DNA from 3 places in the Streptosporangium sp. CA-135522 genome. Region 2 is predicted to be linked to each of the others. Evidence: riboswitches for the same ligand, from Rfam matches in the RefSeq annotation. Region 2 holds a riboswitch; each other region holds the start of a gene.
The links. A riboswitch is a leader RNA that binds a small molecule or an ion and turns the genes downstream of it on or off. The one in region 2 is predicted to bind cobalamin.

Region 1 (5,349 bases), 630 kb from region 2:
TCTCCATGTCCTGCCTGGCCGGGACCCCGTCGACCCCGCGGCCGTAGGCGAAACCGCCCCACACCGCGTAGACCTCGGCGAGGTCGGCGTCGTCGCGCCAGTTGCGGCTGTCGATGAGCGGCAGCAGCCCGGCGCCGTAGGCCCCCGGCCGGGAGCCGAAGATCCGCATGGTGGCCCGGCGCTCGTCGCCGTGGATCTCCCTGTCGGCCAGGACGTGCGCCCGGACGTAGTTGAGCTCCGCCGGCTCCTCCAGCCCGGCGGCCAGCCGTACCGCGTCGTCCAGCATGGCCACGACGTGCGGGAACGCGTCCCGGAAGAATCCGCTGATCCGGACCGTCACGTCCACACGCGGGCGCCCGAGTTCCTCGGCGGAGATCGGCTCCAGCCCGGTGACCCGCCGTGACGCCTCGTCCCACACCGGCCGCACGCCGAGCAGCGCGAGCACCTCGGCCACGTCGTCCCCGGCGGTGCGCATGGCGCTGGTCCCCCAGACCGACAGCCCGACCGAGCGAGGCCAGTGGCCGGTGTCGGCCCGGTAGCGCTCCAGCAGGGAGTCGGCCATCGCCTGCCCGGTCTCCCAGGCCAGCCTGCTCGGCACCGCCTTGGGGTCGACCGAGTAGAAGTTACGGCCGGTGGGAAGCACGTTGATCAGCCCGCGCAGCGGCGACCCGCTCGGCCCCGCCGGCACGTAGCCGCCGTCGAGGGCGTGCAGGATCGCCTCGATCTCGTCCGTGGTCCGCGCCAGCCGGGGCACGACCTCGGTGGCCGCGAAGCGCAGGATCCGCTCCACCAGCCCGAGGTCCGCCGAGGTGGCGGCCAGGACGGTGGAGGTCGCCTCGGCGGCGGCGGCCGGATCCCAGGCCCGCTCCTCCATGGCCTCGACCAGCGCGCGGGCGAGGGATTCGGCCTCGTCCGTGCCGATCCGGCCCGCCGTGCCGTCCTCGGCCAGGCCCAGGGCCTCGCGGAGCCCGGGGAAGGCCTCGCCGCCCGCCCACATCTGGCGGGCGCGCAGCATGGCGAGCACCAGGTCGACGCGGGTCCCGCCCTCGGGGGCGGCGCCCAGCACGTGGAGGCCGTCGCGGATCTGGACGTCCTTGACCTCGCACAGCCAGCCGTCGACGTGCAGCAGGAAGTCGTCGAACTCGGCGTCGTGGGGACGGTCGTCGATGCCCAGATCGTGATCGAGCCTGGCCGCCTGGATCAGGGTCCAGATCTGGGCGCGGATCGCCGGGAGCTTCGCCGGATCCATCGCGGCGATGGACGCGTGCTCGTCGAGCAGCTGCTCCAGCCGCGCCATGTCGCCGTAGGTGTCGGCGCGGGCCATCGGCGGGACGAGGTGGTCGACCAGGGTCGCGTGGGCGCGGCGCTTGGCCTGGGTGCCCTCGCCGGGGTCGTTGACCAGGAACGGGTAGATCAACGGCAGGTCGCCGAGCGCGGCGTCGGGACCGCAGGAGGCCGACAGCCCGGCGGACTTGCCGGGCAGCCACTCCAGATTGCCGTGCTTGCCCACGTGCACCACGGCGTGCGCGCCGAAGCCGTCGGCCAGCCAGCGGTAGGCCGCCAGGTAGTGGTGGCTGGGCGGCAGGTCGGGGTCGTGGTAGATCGCGATGGGGTTCTCCCCGAAGCCGCGCGGCGGCTGCACCATGACCACGACGTTCCCGGCGCGCAGCGCGGCCAGCACGATCTCGCCGTCCGGGTCGTGCGTCCTGTCCACGAACAGCTCGCCCGGCGCGGGGCCCCAGTGCTCCTCCATCCCGGCCCGCAGGTCCGCCGGCAGCGTGCCGTACCACCGGGCGTACCGGCTCGCCGCGATGCGCACCGGGTTGCCGGCAAGCCGCTCCTCGGTGAGCCACTCCTGGTCCTGCCCGCCGGCCGCGATCAGCGCGTGGATCAGCGCGTCGCCGTCCTGCTCGGCCACGCCCGGCAGCTCGCCCTCGGCACCGATGTCGTAGCCGCGCTCGCGCATCGCGGCCAGCAGCCGCACCAGGCTCGCGGGGGTGTCCAGGCCCACGGCGTTGCCGATCCGCGAGTGCTTGGTGGGGTAGGCCGACAGCATCAGCACGATTCGCCGCTCGCCGGGTGGGACGTGCCGGAGCACGGCGTGCCGTACCGCGATGCCGGCCACCCGCGAGGCCCGCTCCGGATCGGCCACGTAGACGGTCAGCCCGTCCTGGTCGATCTCCTTGAAGGAGAACGGCACCGTGATGATCCGGCCGTCGAACTCGGGGATCGCGACCTGGGTGGCCGCGTCGAGCGGAGACAGGCCGTCGTCGTTGTCCTCCCAGGACGCCCGGCTGCTCGTCAGGCACAGGCCCTGCAGGATCGGCACGTCCAGCTCGGCGAGCGCGCCGACGTCCCAGGCTTCGTCGTCCCCGCCGGCCGAGGCGGTGGCCGGGCGGGTGCCGCCGGCCGCGAGCACGGTCACCACCAGGGCGTCCACCGTACGGAGGACCTCCAGCAGGCCGGGTTCCGCGGTGCGCAGCGAGGCGCAGTAGACGGGCAGCGCCCGGCCGCCCGCGTCCTCGACCGCCGAGCAGAGGGTCTCGACGAAGGCGGTGTTGCCTGCGACGTGGTGGGCCCGGTAGTAGAGCACCCCGACGGCCGGCCCGTCCTCGCGACGCGCCCGGCGCTCCAGGACACCCCAGCCGGGGGTGGGCGCGGGGGCGGCGAAGCCGTGCCCGGTCAGCAGCAGGGTGTCGGACAGGAACCGGTACAGCTCGGCGAGGTTGGCCGGGCCGCCGTGGGCGAGATAGGCGTGCGCCTCGGCGCAGACCCCGCCCGGCACGGTGGACAGCTCCATCAGCTCGGCGTCGGGCGCCTGCTCCCCGCCGAGCACGACGACGGGACGGGGGCCGGCGAGCAGGGCGTCCAGGCCCTCCTCCCAGGCGCGGCGCCCACCGAGCAGCCGGACCACGACCAGGTCGGCACCCTCCAGAAGGGGGGGCAGGTCCTCGGCGGTGAGCCGGGCGGGGTTGCCCAGCCGGTAGTCGGCGCCGCCGGCGCGGGCGCTGAGCAGGTCGGTGTCGGAGGTCGAGAGCAGGAGGATCATGCGCCACGCTCCGCCGGAAGCGGGGCGGCGGGGCTCGGCGGCGCCATGGGGTGGCACGGGAACGGCGGAAAACGCACGGGGCTTCCTCCCTCGGGGTCCTCGCCCCGGGTCGTCGTCGGCTACGACGGCTGGAGTCTCCTGGCTCCCGGATCGGTGCTCCCCCCGGCCTTCCCGTCCGTCGCCGGACAGTGGCCTGGGTGGGGTTCGCTCCCCGGTTACAGTGGCGGGACCGCGCCGGATTCACACCGGCTTCCTCCCTTTGCCGTCGCCATCGATGAGACTACGGCAGTCCCGTTCATTGCAAGAAACTGGCGTTAACATCCTCAGCGTGGTCATTGGCGACTTTTCTGGACGATCGCGACTCGACGCATGTCCCGGGGCGCTTCAGGTGCACGCCGCCGCCGACGGCGGCCTGGCGCGGATCAGAGTCCCCGGCGGCCGGCTGACGGCCTCCCAGCTGCGCGAACTCGCCGACGCCGCCACCGCCTGCGGGACCGGTGTCATCGAGCTGACCTCCCGGGCGAACGTGCAGGTGCGCGGACTCGGCGAGGAGAGCGGATTCGCCGCGCGCATGGCGGCGGCCGGGCTGCTGCCGTCGCTCACCCATGAGCGCATCCGCAACATCCTGGCCTCCCCGCTCACCGGCTGCGACGCGGCGGGGACGCTGGACGTCGGCCCGCTGGTCGCCGACCTGGACCGGCGGCTGTGCGCCCGGCCCGCCCTCGCCGAACTGCCCGGACGTTTCCTGTTCGCGCTCGACGACGGCCGGGGCGACGTGGCCTGGCTCGACCCCGACGCCGCGATCCTGCCGACCGGCGCGCAGGAGACCGCGCTGATCCTCGCGGGCGCCGACAGCGGTCTGCGCGTGCCGCTCGCCTCGGCGGTCGCCGCCCTGCTCGCCGCCGCCGAGGCGTTCCTGGCGGAGCTGGCCGTCCGGGACGTGCACGCCTGGCGGATCGGCGAGTTGCCCGGCGGTGTGGAGCCGGTCGCGACCCGGGTGCGCATCGCTCTGGAGACCGGCTCCGCCGGCCCGCCACGGCTCGTCCCGCCCGCGGAGCGGATGCGGGCCGAGCCGCCGCCGGCCGCGGGGGGCCCGGTGGGAGCCGTCGGGCGACCCGGCGGCGGGGTGGCCCTGGGCGTCGCGGTACCGCTGGGGCGGCTGACCTCCGCCCAGGCGGAGCTCCTGGCCGAACTGGCCGCCGGCGGGGAGGTACGGCTGACGCCGTGGCGAGGGGTGGTCCTGCCCGGCCTGGACCGCGCCGGACTTCCCCGGGCGGTCGCCCGGCTGGCGGACGCCGGCCTGGTCACCGACCCCGAATCGCCGTGGATCGGCGTGACGGCCTGCACCGGGCGTCCGGGCTGCGCCAAGTCCCTGGCCGACGTGCAGGCCGACGCGGCCCGCGCCACCGCGCCCGGCGCCGAACCGACAGCCGGGACACCGGGGACGATCGCCCCCCGTGTGGCGGATTCACCGCGCACCGGTACGCTCCCCGTGCACTGGGCGGGCTGCGACAGACGCTGCGGCCGTCCCAGAGGACGGGTCGCGGACGTGGTCGCCACCGGCGCCGGATACCGCCTGGACCTGGACGGCCGGAGCCTGACCTGTGCCGACATCGAGCAGACCACGGCCGCGCTGGCGGCCGTCAGAGGGGAAACGTGATCGACTACGTCCGTGACGGCGCGGAGATCTACCGCCGTTCCTTCGCCACCATACGCGCGGAAGCCGATCTGAGCGGCATGCCCGCGGACGTCGCCCAGGTGACGGTCCGCATGATCCACGCCTGCGGGATGGTCGATCTCGTCACCGATGTCGGGTGGTCGCCCGGCGTCGTGGCGTCGGCGCGCGCGGCCCTGCGCGCGGGCGCCCCGGTGCTGTGCGACGCGATGATGGTCGCCTCCGGGGTGACCCGCCGCCGCCTGCCGGCCGGTAACGAGGTGATCTGCACGCTGGGAGAGCCGGGCGTGCCCGAGCTCGCCGAGCGGCTGGGCACCACCCGCAGCGCCGCCGCGCTGGAGCTGTGGCGCGAGCGGCTGGAGGGCTCCGTGGTCGCCGTCGGCAACGCCCCGACCGCGCTGTTCCGGCTGCTGGAGATGATCGAGGAGGGTGCCGGCCGACCGGCCGCCGTGCTCGGGATCCCGGTCGGCTTCATCGGCGCCGCCGAGTCCAAACAAGCCCTCGCCGAGCATCCGGCAGGCCTGGAGTACCTGGTCGTGCACGGCCGCCGGGGCGGCAGCGCGATGACCGCCGCCGCGGTCAACGCGATCGCGAGCGAGGAAGAGTGAGGGACATCGTGACTGGA
Region 2 (5,349 bases):
ACGTAGCAGGTGCCGAGGGCGGCGGCGTCGAGCAGCAGGTCGACCAGGTGGTCGTGGAGCAGGTTGACCTCGTCCACGTAGAGGACGCCCCGGTGGGCGGCCGCCAGGAGGCCGGGTTCGAAGGCCTTCACGCCCTCGGTCAGCGCGCGCTCGATGTCGAGCGATCCGGCCAGGCGATCCTCGGAGGCGCCGACCGGCAGTTCCACCAGGCGCGCGGGCCGGGCGGTGCCCGTACGGGCCTCGTGCGGCCCGTCCGGGCAGTCGGGGTCAGGTGCGGCGGGATCGCAGGAGAAGCGGCAGCCGCCGACCACCTCGACGGCGGGCAGCAGATCGGCCAGCGCCCGCACGATCGTGGACTTGGCGGTGCCCTTCTCCCCGCGGACCAGCACTCCGCCGACACGAGGGGAGACGGCGTTGAGGATGAGGGCGAGTTTCAGGTCCTCCGAGCCCACGATCGCGGTGAAGGGATAACGCGGGTCACGCACCGTGGAGGTCTCCTTGGGATGTCGTCATTCGGGGTAGCTCAGCCGCCAGCGGCCGTCGCGGCCGGTGAGCGCGACGCGCGCCAGCGGCGCGACGTCGACGCGCCAGAAGGCGGGGGCGGGGGCGCCGAGGGCGTGGACGACCGCGGCGCGGATGACCGTGGGGTGGGTGATCGCGACGACCCGCCCGGGAGCGCGCCGGGACAGCCACCCGGCCACCCGGCCGAGGAGAGCGGTGATCGACTCCCCTCCGTGCGGCGCTGCGGCGGGGTCGGTGAGCCAGGCGGCGAGGGCTTCGGGTTCGGCCGCCTCGATCTCGCCCAGCGTCCTGCCGCGCCATCGGCCGTAGTCGCAGTCGGCCAGCCCCGGGTCCGGATCGGCGCTCAGGCCGAGCGCCGCGGCCGTCTGGGTGCAGCGCAGTTCTGCGGCGCAGACGGCCGGACCGGGTCCGAACCGCCCGGCCATGCCGCCCGCCCGGCGCAGGCCGCGTCCGTCGAGCGGTTCGTCGCCCGGGAACGCGGCCCGTGCCGTCGCCGAGGTCGAGGCGTGGCAGACCAGCAGCAGCCGCGTGACCCCCGAGGGGGTCATCACACCGGGCTGCGCCTGCGCGCGGCGAAGGCGAACAGCGCGCCGACACCGAGCCAGAAGACCGCCTGGGTGCCGAGGGAGGCGATCCGGAAGTCCCACAGCAGGTCGGCGGGGAAGCCCTGGGGCACCTCGTCGATCTCCGGCAGGAGGATCCAGGCCGCCGCCACCGGCAGGAGCACCGTGGCGCCGGTGGCCAGCCAGCGCAGCCACGGCTCGCTCCGGGCTGCGTAGCGGTGAGTGGCCGCGCCCGCGGCGACGGAAAGCAGGCCGATGGCCACCGCGACCAGATAGAGCACGGTGCGCTGGTTGATCGTCTCGGGGTCGCCGACAGCGGGTGGGTTGGCGGGATATTTCAGGAACGGTACGAGGACGATGGCGGTGAACGCGGCGGACGCGAGAGCGATCGCGAGCACCGGTTCCGAACGGGGCCCGACCCTGCCGCGCACGGCCGCGTAGGCCAGGGCGAACAGGCCGCCGACGGCCACGCCGTACAGGCCCAGGGCCAGGAACAGCCCGAACCGCTGGCCGTCCCTGCTGACCAGTGCCTCGCCTTCGTCGTGGGAGTGGCCGGTGGCCTGGGTCGTCTCGTGGGAGTGGCCGGTGGCTTCGGCCGTCTCGTGGGCGTGGGATCCGGCCGCCTGGGAGGCGGCCGCGGCCGCCTCCTCCAGCGCGATGGCCCGGTCGATGCGCGGCTCGCCCGTGGTGTAGGCGAAGACGGCCGCCAGCAGTCCGGCGAGCAGGCCGACGAGCATGCCCCGGGCGATGAGTTTGGTGATCAATTGGGACTCAGTGACACGGGACGCCGAGCAGATGACGCCCGTCATGCATGAGTTCGTGCAGGTAGTTCCCGGTCTGCGAGATCGCTCCCTGGTCGAAGGCGACCAGGTAGGCGATGAGCAGCAGCACCGGTACGGCGAGCAGCCAGCGGGTGATTGACGCCCATGGGATGGGCTGGGTGTGCGGAGCCGAGATCTGGCTCACGGCCACCTCCTCCGGGATTGACGCGTCCCTTTTCGTAGGTCGGTGGCGGCCGAGTGACCTGGCTCCCGGCCCTGAGGCCGGTTACAGTGGCGCGACCGCACCGGAATCTCACCGGATTTCCCTCGCACCGCCACAAAACACCCGGAACGTATCCCGGTTACCTATCGCCCGTCAATCCAGACTTCCCCTGACACACAGCGGAAATATTCACTTTCTCCACTTTTCTCTGTGGATTACCGGCCGGGAAGACGGCTCGCGGGGCGGCGGTCCGGTCCGGACCGCCGCCCCGCGAGCGGGCGTTCGCTATTCGCCGGTGAGGGCGTTCACCAGGTCGGCGGCCGTGCGGCAGCGGTCGAACAGCTCTCCCACGTGAGCCTTGGTGCCGCGCAGCGGCTCCAGGGTGGGCACCCGCTGCAGGGACTCGCGGCCGGGGATGTCGAAGATGACCGAGTCCCAGGAGGCGGCCGCGACCGACTCGCTGAACTGGCTCAGGCAACGACCCCGGAAGTAGGCCCGTGTGTCGCTGGGTGGGGCCTCGATGGCCCGCTGGACTTCTTCCTCGGTGACCAGCCGCTGCATCCGTCCCCGGGCCACCAGCCGGTTGTACAGGCCGCGGTCGGGACGGATGTCGGAGTATTGCAGGTCCACCAGCTGCAGGCGCGGGTGCGACCAGGCGAGGCCGTCGCGGGTGCGGTAGCCCTCCAGCAGCTCCAGCTTGGCCACCCAGTCCAGTTCCCTGGACAGCTGCATCGGATCTTCCGCCAGGCGGGTCAGCACCGACTCCCAGCGATCCAGGACGTCCTTGGTGAGCTCGTCGACGCCGTTGCCGCTGCGCTCCTCGACGTACTTGCGCGCCAGCTCCAGGTATTCCATCTGGAGCTGGACGGCCGTGAGCTTGCGGCCGTCGCGCATCGAGATCTCGTATTTGAGCGTCGGGTCGTGGGAGACCGCCCGCAGCGCCTGGACGGGGTTGTCCACGGCGAGATCCCGCGTGAAGTAACCGTCCTCGATCATGGCCAGGACCAGCGCGGTGGAGCCCAGCTTGAGGTAGGTCGAGATCTCCGACATGTTGGCGTCGCCGATGATGACGTGCAGCCGGCGGTATTTCTCCGGATCGGCGTGAGGCTCGTCCCGGGTGTTGATGATCGGCCGCTTGAGCGTGGTCTCCAGACCCACCTCGACCTCGAAGAAGTCGGCCCGCTGGCTGATCTGGAAGCCCTCACCACGCGAGTCCTGCCCGATGCCGACCTTGCCCGCGCCGGTGACGACCTGCCGGGAGACGAAGAACGGCGTCAGATGCCTGACGATGTCGGCGAACGGCGTGGCCCGCCGCATCAGGTAGTTCTCGTGGCAGCCGTAGGAGGCACCCTTGTTGTCGGTGTTGTTCTTGTAGAGCTGGATCGGGGCGTTGGTGGGGATCGCCGAGGCGCGGACCGCGGCGTCGTGCATCACCCTCTCCCCCGCCTTGTCCCAGATCACCGCGGCTCGCGGGTTGGTGCACTCGGGAGTGGAGTATTCGGGATGGGCGTGGTCGACGTAGAGCCGAGCGCCATTGGTGAGGATCACGTTGGCCAGGCCCAGGTCCTCGTCCGTGAGCTGGCTCTGGTCGGCCACCTCTCTGGACAGGTCGAAGCCCCGGGCGTCGCGCAGCGGGTTCTCCTCCTCGAAGTCCCACCGCGCGCGCCGCGCCCTGGCCGCCGAGGCGGCCAGGTAGGCGTTGACGACCTGGGAGGAGGTCACCATCGCGTTGGCCCCCGGCTGTCCGGGCACGGAGATGCCGTACTCCGTCTCGATGCCCATCACCCGCCGTACCGTCATGCGCACCCTCTGTTCATCCGGGACCGCCTTGTCCGCCGTGTATATGCCCGACCCTAGACCCTTCACTATGCCCGGTGGCCGGACAGTTATGGCACCGAGGCCTTTTCGCCCGTCGCGAAGGGAGCCTGCGGCGGCGGGGAGGTCGGCGCAGACGGCGGTGCGGCCCCACGCCGGCGTCTGGCCTTGACGAACTCTTGGAGGGGCCGTTCGGCCACCCGGTACACCAGATAGGAGAAGGCCGTCGCGCTCAGTACGGTGACCACGGCGGTCAGCCAGGGCGGCAGCGTGTCCCGCAGGGCGGGTACGACCACGACCGCGGCCGTGGTGTGGAACAGGTAGAGCGGATAGGTCAGGGCGCCCAGGACGACCAGGCCGCGCCAGCGCAGCCAGCCCAGCCAGCCCAGCGCCACCATCGCCATGAGCACGTAGAAACAGATGATCGCGGCGGCGACGGCCCACTCGGGCACGGGCATCGCGGTGTAGCCGACCTTCTCGATCCGCCCGGCGACCCGGTCGATCGCCGCGTTGACCGCCAGGCCCGCGCTGATCCCGGCCAGGCACCACAGAACCAGCTTGGGCCCATGCCTGGTCATCAGGAAGAAGGCCATGCCACCGACGAAGTACGCCGCGTATTTGGGCATCACTATGAGATCGACCCACTTGTCCTCGCTGCCCGCGAAGAACCCCGCCGCCAGCAGCCAGACGCCCATGAAGATCAGGCAGCGGTTGAGCGTCACCCCGACGATCACCAGGACCGAGATCAACAGGTAGAACCGGAGCTCCACCCACAGCGACCAGTAGACGCCGTTGGCGTCGTAGACGCCGAAGGCCCGCTGGAGCATCGTGAGGTTGACCCCGTACTCGCCGAGGCTGAGCTTGGGGTCCAGGGCGGTGGCGGCGCCCAGGCCGTAGACCGCCGCCGTGACGCCGACGCTGACCCAGTAGGCGGGGAACAGGCGCACCAGCCGGGACAGGGCGAACGCGCCCAGCCCGCGACCCCAGACGCTCATCAGGATGACGAATCCGCTGATCATGAAGAACAGTTCGACGCCCAGGATGCCGAGGCCGGACAGCGTGGAGATCGCCGGGAACAGCTTGGACGGGCGCTCCCCCCACACCGAGGCGAAGGCGATGAAGTAGTGGAAGGCGAGCACCGCCATGGCGGCGACGAAGCGGAGGAGGTCGAGTTCGGTGAGGCGGCCGCTCCCCCGAGCCGTCTCACGAGACCCCGCGCCGGTCACCTGATGACCGGGCCGAAATGTTCATGCACGCCACTTGGACGGCGACGTGATCAGTTGGGTTCCATGTGACGTCGCCTCGCTTTCGTGACGGACGGGAAGCCGGAAGGAAGGTCGTGAACACCGGGGCCGGGACGGGACCGTGAACGCCGACGGCGGGACCGGGCCGTGAACGTCGGCGGCGCGGCCCCTTCGCCAAGGAGGCCGCGCCGCCGAGCGCGCTACCGGCGGCGCCAGGTGGG
Region 3 (5,349 bases), 1.5 Mb from region 2:
CGTTCTCATCACCGACTGCGCGGCGGTGCCACACGAGCCCCAGCCGATCCACTTCACCTATAGAACCTTGATGGGCTCAGGGTCAGCGGAGGTGACGTGGGGCTCATGGCGGCTGACAGGACCCGCGGGAAGTCTCCCGGTCGCCTGGCAGCGAGGTCTCGCCGGCAAGATCTGCAATGACGCGGTGAGCCCGACTTGACCCTGACAGGCACTCGTCCGCGGACAATTCCAAGTCTGGAAGGTTGTGGCGCATGCCGCCCGTCACGAAGATCGCCACCGGTTTCGTCTTCGCCTTCGGCGCCCTCCGTCTCAATGGCTTCGACCTGCTGCTCGACCCCGTCGGATGGGGACTGTGCGCGTCCGGGCTGGCTCGGCTGCAGCGATCCGCCGACGACACCTTCGCCCGAGCCAGGTCCCTTGCCATCGTCATGGTCTTCACCTCGATTGTCGCCATGATCGCGTCGTCCGGCGTGCACTCGAGCTATGCCCCGGTGGTTTCCCCCATCAAGCACGTGGTCGGCATCGTCAACGCAGCCGGTGCCTTGATCGTCGTCTGGGTGACCGTCGACGCCGTCATCAGACGGATCCGTCCCTGTGGAGAAACCTCCAGAGCCGCTCTCCTCGACGTGCTGCGCTGGGCCGTGGTCAGCCTGGGAGTGCTCGGCATGCTGGTCGAGTACGGCTACGCCGACCTGAGCCTTGTCACGCTCGTCGCCTGGCTGGTGGCCATCGCGGCCCTGATCGTCACGCTCTACCGCTCCGCCCGCCTGCCGTACCTCTCCCCGACCTGGGGACCCGCGGCGAGTTAGGCATGTGTGATCCCGCCCGGGGCCAGGTCACGGGGGGGCGGGGACCTTTCTTCTGAGCGCGCCGGTCTTTTGAGCGCGCCGTGCGGATCGGAGAGGATATGCCAGGTCTGGTGATGGAAGTTCGTGGAGAATCGGGCCCTCATCTGCCAATATGCACTTTACCCAGGGAGACCACGGCGCCGGGGTTTAGTCCAAGATCCCTGATTCGTTGAGACTTCCCGGTCCGGACGTTGACCTTGTAATAGCCGAAGGATCCGCCGGACTCGGGAGGGTCGGCCTTGACGATGTATTCATCGGCATCGAGCCAGCCGTATCCGATCGCATCGTTCGGCTCGGACAGAAGCCGTAGATCAAACTTGTTTACCGTCTTACCGGTCTTGGCGTTGTAGGTGACAAGATGTTCCTTGCCGTCCTCGCCGGAGTCGGCAATCACCGCTACCAGCAGGCGCCCGTCCGGTGAAAGGTCGTCCGCAAAATCATCTCCCCTCCCTTCACTGATGACCAGGCCTCGGCGGTTAAGTATGGTAACGGCGTTATTTCCGGAATCATCTTCTCCGAGTTCCGGACATGATTGTTTGGCTGCGATGACGGTGGCGGCTTCACTCAGGCCGATCACATGGCAGAAACCCGGGAAGGTAGAAGTCCGTCCCGTGGCGAACTCGGTGAGCAGGAGGCGGGGTTGAGCACCGGAGAATGCGACTGCGAAGAACCGGCCATCAGGCGATATCGCCAGGTTGTAGACGTCGTCGAGCGTCTTCGCGTCCAGTCGTGGCGAAATGGCTTTGAGTTGTGCGGCGGGCAGATCCCAGCCGACGAACTGCATACGCTGCTTGCTGAAGTACGCAACGTGATGGCCGTCAGAGGTGATACGGAGTGGCACACCTACATAGCTAGAGCCTTCCACTTGAGCTTGGCTTGCCGCATCGAAGAGGGGGATGTCACTCGAACAGTCGTCATCGCCGACGCCGACCCCCGCCCTGAACCCACCGCAACCTTCGCCGTAGGCGATATTCATGTCCTGCCTCCCTTCGCCTCTTTTGTAGTTCACACGTAGCCGCCAGTCGCTACAGGTGATGACTTTCGGCGCGGCACCCTCCTCTTCTGCCTTGGGCCGGTTATGGCAATCCGAATCCTTCGAGATGAATGCATACTGCACTGGCGGATCGAATGCCCCCGGCTTCCATTCCGGTTCCACACGAGGCCTGTCGTGACGATTCAGATAGAGGAAGCCCGCACCCAACACACCGACGATGAGGAGAACGACTCCGACACGTCGACCAGGCCCAGACCCAGGCCGGACAGCGTGGCGCTCCGCATCAGCATCTGATCCAGCTCCGCCCGAATCACGAGAAGGGACACCATTCGCCCCGGCAGCCGCCGTCAAATTCTCCACATCTCTCCGCTCGACGTTGAGGGAAAACCCAAGTCAGCCCAGTCATGAGGGAATAACGGGTGAGCGATCATACGCGTTCCCGAAGAGAACTACGAGGCTCTCCACGAGAGCAGCCGGTGAGAAAGCAGAAAGCCGGCAGGACCCTGACACGGAATCGCCGGACGTGATTCCCCCTCTCCCCGGCTGCCTCATCGTTCGGGTTCCTCCGTTGGCGTCAACTCCGCCTGTGCCCGTTGGATGGGATCAACGGTGCACGTAGCGGGCTGGGGGGACGCTCGAAGCTCGAAGGCGGCGTTGACCCCTCAATCGAGCCACGAGATCAGAAATATCGAATTTTCCGGTTATGTACCATTTTTCGTTGGCTGATCAGGCCCCGCCTCCCCTCTAACCGACATCGACTCCGCGATGTGGTGCCACCGGCCGGAGCTTTCGCCTGGAGTCGGGTTATGCTGCCGGTGCGGCTGGTTCGCCGCTCCCTTCGGCGGAGCGGTGAGGCAACAGGGAACCCGGTGTGATTCCGGGACTGCCCCGCAGCGGTGAGTGGGAACGACCGCCGTCACACGAGCACTGGGTGAGCGATCGCCTGGGAAGCGACGGCCAGTAGGAAACCGGCACGACGCCCACGAGTCCGAATACCTGCCACCGCCCGTGCGCCGATCGGCGCGCGGTCTGTGTCCATGGCCTCGCGGGAAGGCCGGGGGAACCTTCCCTCGCCATGCCCGCCAAGCCGGGTTCCACGAGGGAAAAGGACCCATGACAGACCAACGCACCACCGTCCTCGGCTACCCCAGAATCGGCCCCGACCGACAGCTGAAGAAAGCCGTGGAAGCCTACTGGGCCGGCCGCATCGACGCCGCCGACCTGGAACACATCGGCCAGAAGCTACGCGAACGCACCTGGACCGAACTACGCGACGCCGGCCTGACCGACATCCCCTCCAACACCTTCTCCTTCTACGACCAGATGCTCGACACCAGCATCATGGTCGGCGCCATCCCCGCCCGCTTCGCCGAACTGGACGGCCTGGAGCGCTACTTCGCCATGGCGCGCGGCACCCGGGGAATCGCCCCCCTGGAGATGACCAAATGGTTCGACACCAACTACCACTACCTGGTTCCCGAGGTGGGCCCGGGGACGAGGTTCCGGCTCGCATGGGATAAGCCCCTGGCGGAGTACGGCCAGGCCAGGCAGCTGGGGCTCGAGACCAGGCCGGTGCTGGTCGGCCCGCTGACCTACCTGCTGCTGGCCAAGTCCGACGCCGCCGCCTTCGCGCCGCTACGGCTCTTGGACGACCTGCTCGACGTCTACGCCGAGCTGCTGGAACGGCTGGCCACCGCCGGCGTCGTCGAGGTCCAGCTCGACGAGCCGGCGCTGGCGGCCGACCGGTCGGCGCAGGAGCTGAAGGCGCTCGCCCGCGCCTACGATCATCTGGGCGGGCTCAGCCACCGCCCGCGACTGCTGGTCGCCACCTACTTCGGCGAGATCGGCGACGCGCTGCCCGTGCTGGCCGCCACCCGCGTCGAGTCCGTGGGGCTCGACTTCGTCGCCGGGCCCGGCAACCTGACGGCGGCGGCCTTGTCTCCCGGGCTGGCCGGCAAGACCGTGGTGGCGGGGGTGGTGAACGGCCGCAACGTCTGGCGCACCGAACTGTCCGGCGCGCTGTCCACCTGCGCGGCGCTGCTCGGGCTGGCCGGGGAGGTGGTGGTCTCCACCTCCTGCTCGCTCATGCACGTCCCCCTCGATCTGGACCGGGAGACGGCGATGCCCGAGGGGCTGGCGTTCGCCCGGCAGAAGGTGGCGGAGGTCGTGGCGATCGGTCGCGCGATGCGGCGGGGACCGGACGCGGTCGGGCCCGCCGTACCGGCGAAGGCTCCGGTGGACGCGCGCACGCGGGCCCGGCTGGAGGCGCTGGGCCAGGGCACTGCGCGGGCCGGGCACGTCGAGCGAGCGGTGATGCAGCGGACGGCGCTGGGGCTGCCGCCGCTGCCGACTACCACGATCGGCTCGTTCCCGCAGACGGACGCGGTACGGCAGGCCCGCTCCGACCTTCGCGACGGCCGGATCGACCGGGCGGGATACGAGGCGGCGATGCGGGCCGAGATCGACTCGGTGATCGCGCTACAGGAGGACATCGGGCTGGACGTGCTGGTCCACGGCGAGCCCGAGCGCAACGACATGGTCCAGTATTTCGCCGAGCAGCTCGACGGCTACGCGGCCACCGAGCACGGCTGGGTCCAGTCCTACGGCACCCGGTGCGTGCGGCCGCCGATCTTGTTCGGAGATGTGGCCCGGCCGGAGCCGATGACGGTGCGCTGGGCCGTCTACGCCCAGTCGCGTACCGTCAGGCCGGTCAAGGGCATGCTGACCGGGCCGGTGACCATGCTGGCCTGGTCGTTCGTCCGGGAGGACCAGTCGCCGGCCGAAACGGCCCGGCAGGTGGCGCTGGCGTTGCGGGACGAGATCCGCGACCTGGAGGCGGCGGGTATCCGGATCATCCAGGTGGACGAGCCCGCGCTGCGGGAGCTGCTGCCGCTGCGCGCGGCTCAACGCGACGCCTACCTGGCCTGGGCGGTCGCCGCGTTCCGGTTCGCCACCTCGGGCGTGTCCGACTCCACGCAGATCCACACTCACATGTGCTATTCGGAGTTCGGTGAGATCATCGGCGCCATCGGTGACCTGGACGCGGACGTGACGAGCGTCGAGGCGGCCAGATCCCGGATGGAGCTGCTGGACGACTTGCACGCCGCCGGATACACGCGTGGGATCGGGCCCGGCGTGTACGACATCCACTCCCCGCGCGTGCTGGAGACCGAGGAGGTCGAACGGGCGCTCAGGCTGGCGCTCAGGGCGGTCGAACCGGAGCGGTTGTGGGTCAATCCAGACTGCGGGCTGAAGACGCGCGGCTATGCCGAGACCGAGGCGAGCCTGCGGAACATGGTCGCCGCGGCCCGCAGGGTCCGCGCGCTGTAGAGCGGCCCTCGCGGGAGACCGCACAGGCCGCACAGGCCACAAGCCGCACAGGCCAAGCCGCACAGGCCCCAAGCCATACAGACCGCAGGCCGCGCACGCGGGGACCGGCCTCCCCGCGTGCGCGGCCCCGGCCACCGCCACGACCACGACCGGCCCCGGCCGTGACCTCGCCCCGGC

Region 1: it holds a riboswitch for cobalamin, as region 2 does, so the genes downstream of both, cobN (cobaltochelatase subunit CobN) here and ACQPYK_RS30540 (CbtB domain-containing protein) in region 2, are expected to answer to the same signal.
Region 3: it holds a riboswitch for cobalamin, as region 2 does, so the genes downstream of both, metE (5-methyltetrahydropteroyltriglutamate--homocysteine S-methyltransferase) here and ACQPYK_RS30540 (CbtB domain-containing protein) in region 2, are expected to answer to the same signal.

The regions. Positions count from the first base shown of each region.
Region 1 is NZ_CP192026.1:5,758,926-5,764,274, forward strand. Features, by position in the region: gene cobN (cobaltochelatase subunit CobN) at 1-3,049, opposite strand, end outside; cobalamin riboswitch at 3,164-3,353, opposite strand; gene ACQPYK_RS27405 (precorrin-3B synthase) at 3,438-4,709, shown strand; gene ACQPYK_RS27410 (precorrin-8X methylmutase) at 4,706-5,332, shown strand; gene ACQPYK_RS27415 (precorrin-2 C(20)-methyltransferase) at 5,341-5,349, shown strand, end outside.
Region 2 is NZ_CP192026.1:6,388,925-6,394,273, forward strand. Features, by position in the region: gene ACQPYK_RS30525 (putative cobaltochelatase) at 1-485, opposite strand, end outside; gene ACQPYK_RS30530 (histidine phosphatase family protein) at 510-1,070, opposite strand; gene ACQPYK_RS30535 (CbtA family protein) at 1,070-1,849, opposite strand; gene ACQPYK_RS30540 (CbtB domain-containing protein) at 1,857-2,051, opposite strand; adenosylcobalamin (AdoCbl) riboswitch at 2,094-2,185, opposite strand; gene dop (depupylase/deamidase Dop) at 2,355-3,869, opposite strand; gene ACQPYK_RS30550 (acyltransferase family protein) at 3,956-5,110, opposite strand.
Region 3 is NZ_CP192026.1:7,905,518-7,910,866, forward strand. Features, by position in the region: gene ACQPYK_RS37295 (hypothetical protein) at 1-199, shown strand, start outside; gene ACQPYK_RS37300 (hypothetical protein) at 252-809, shown strand; gene ACQPYK_RS37305 (hypothetical protein) at 949-2,049, opposite strand; cobalamin riboswitch at 2,647-2,860, shown strand; gene metE (5-methyltetrahydropteroyltriglutamate--homocysteine S-methyltransferase) at 2,956-5,172, shown strand.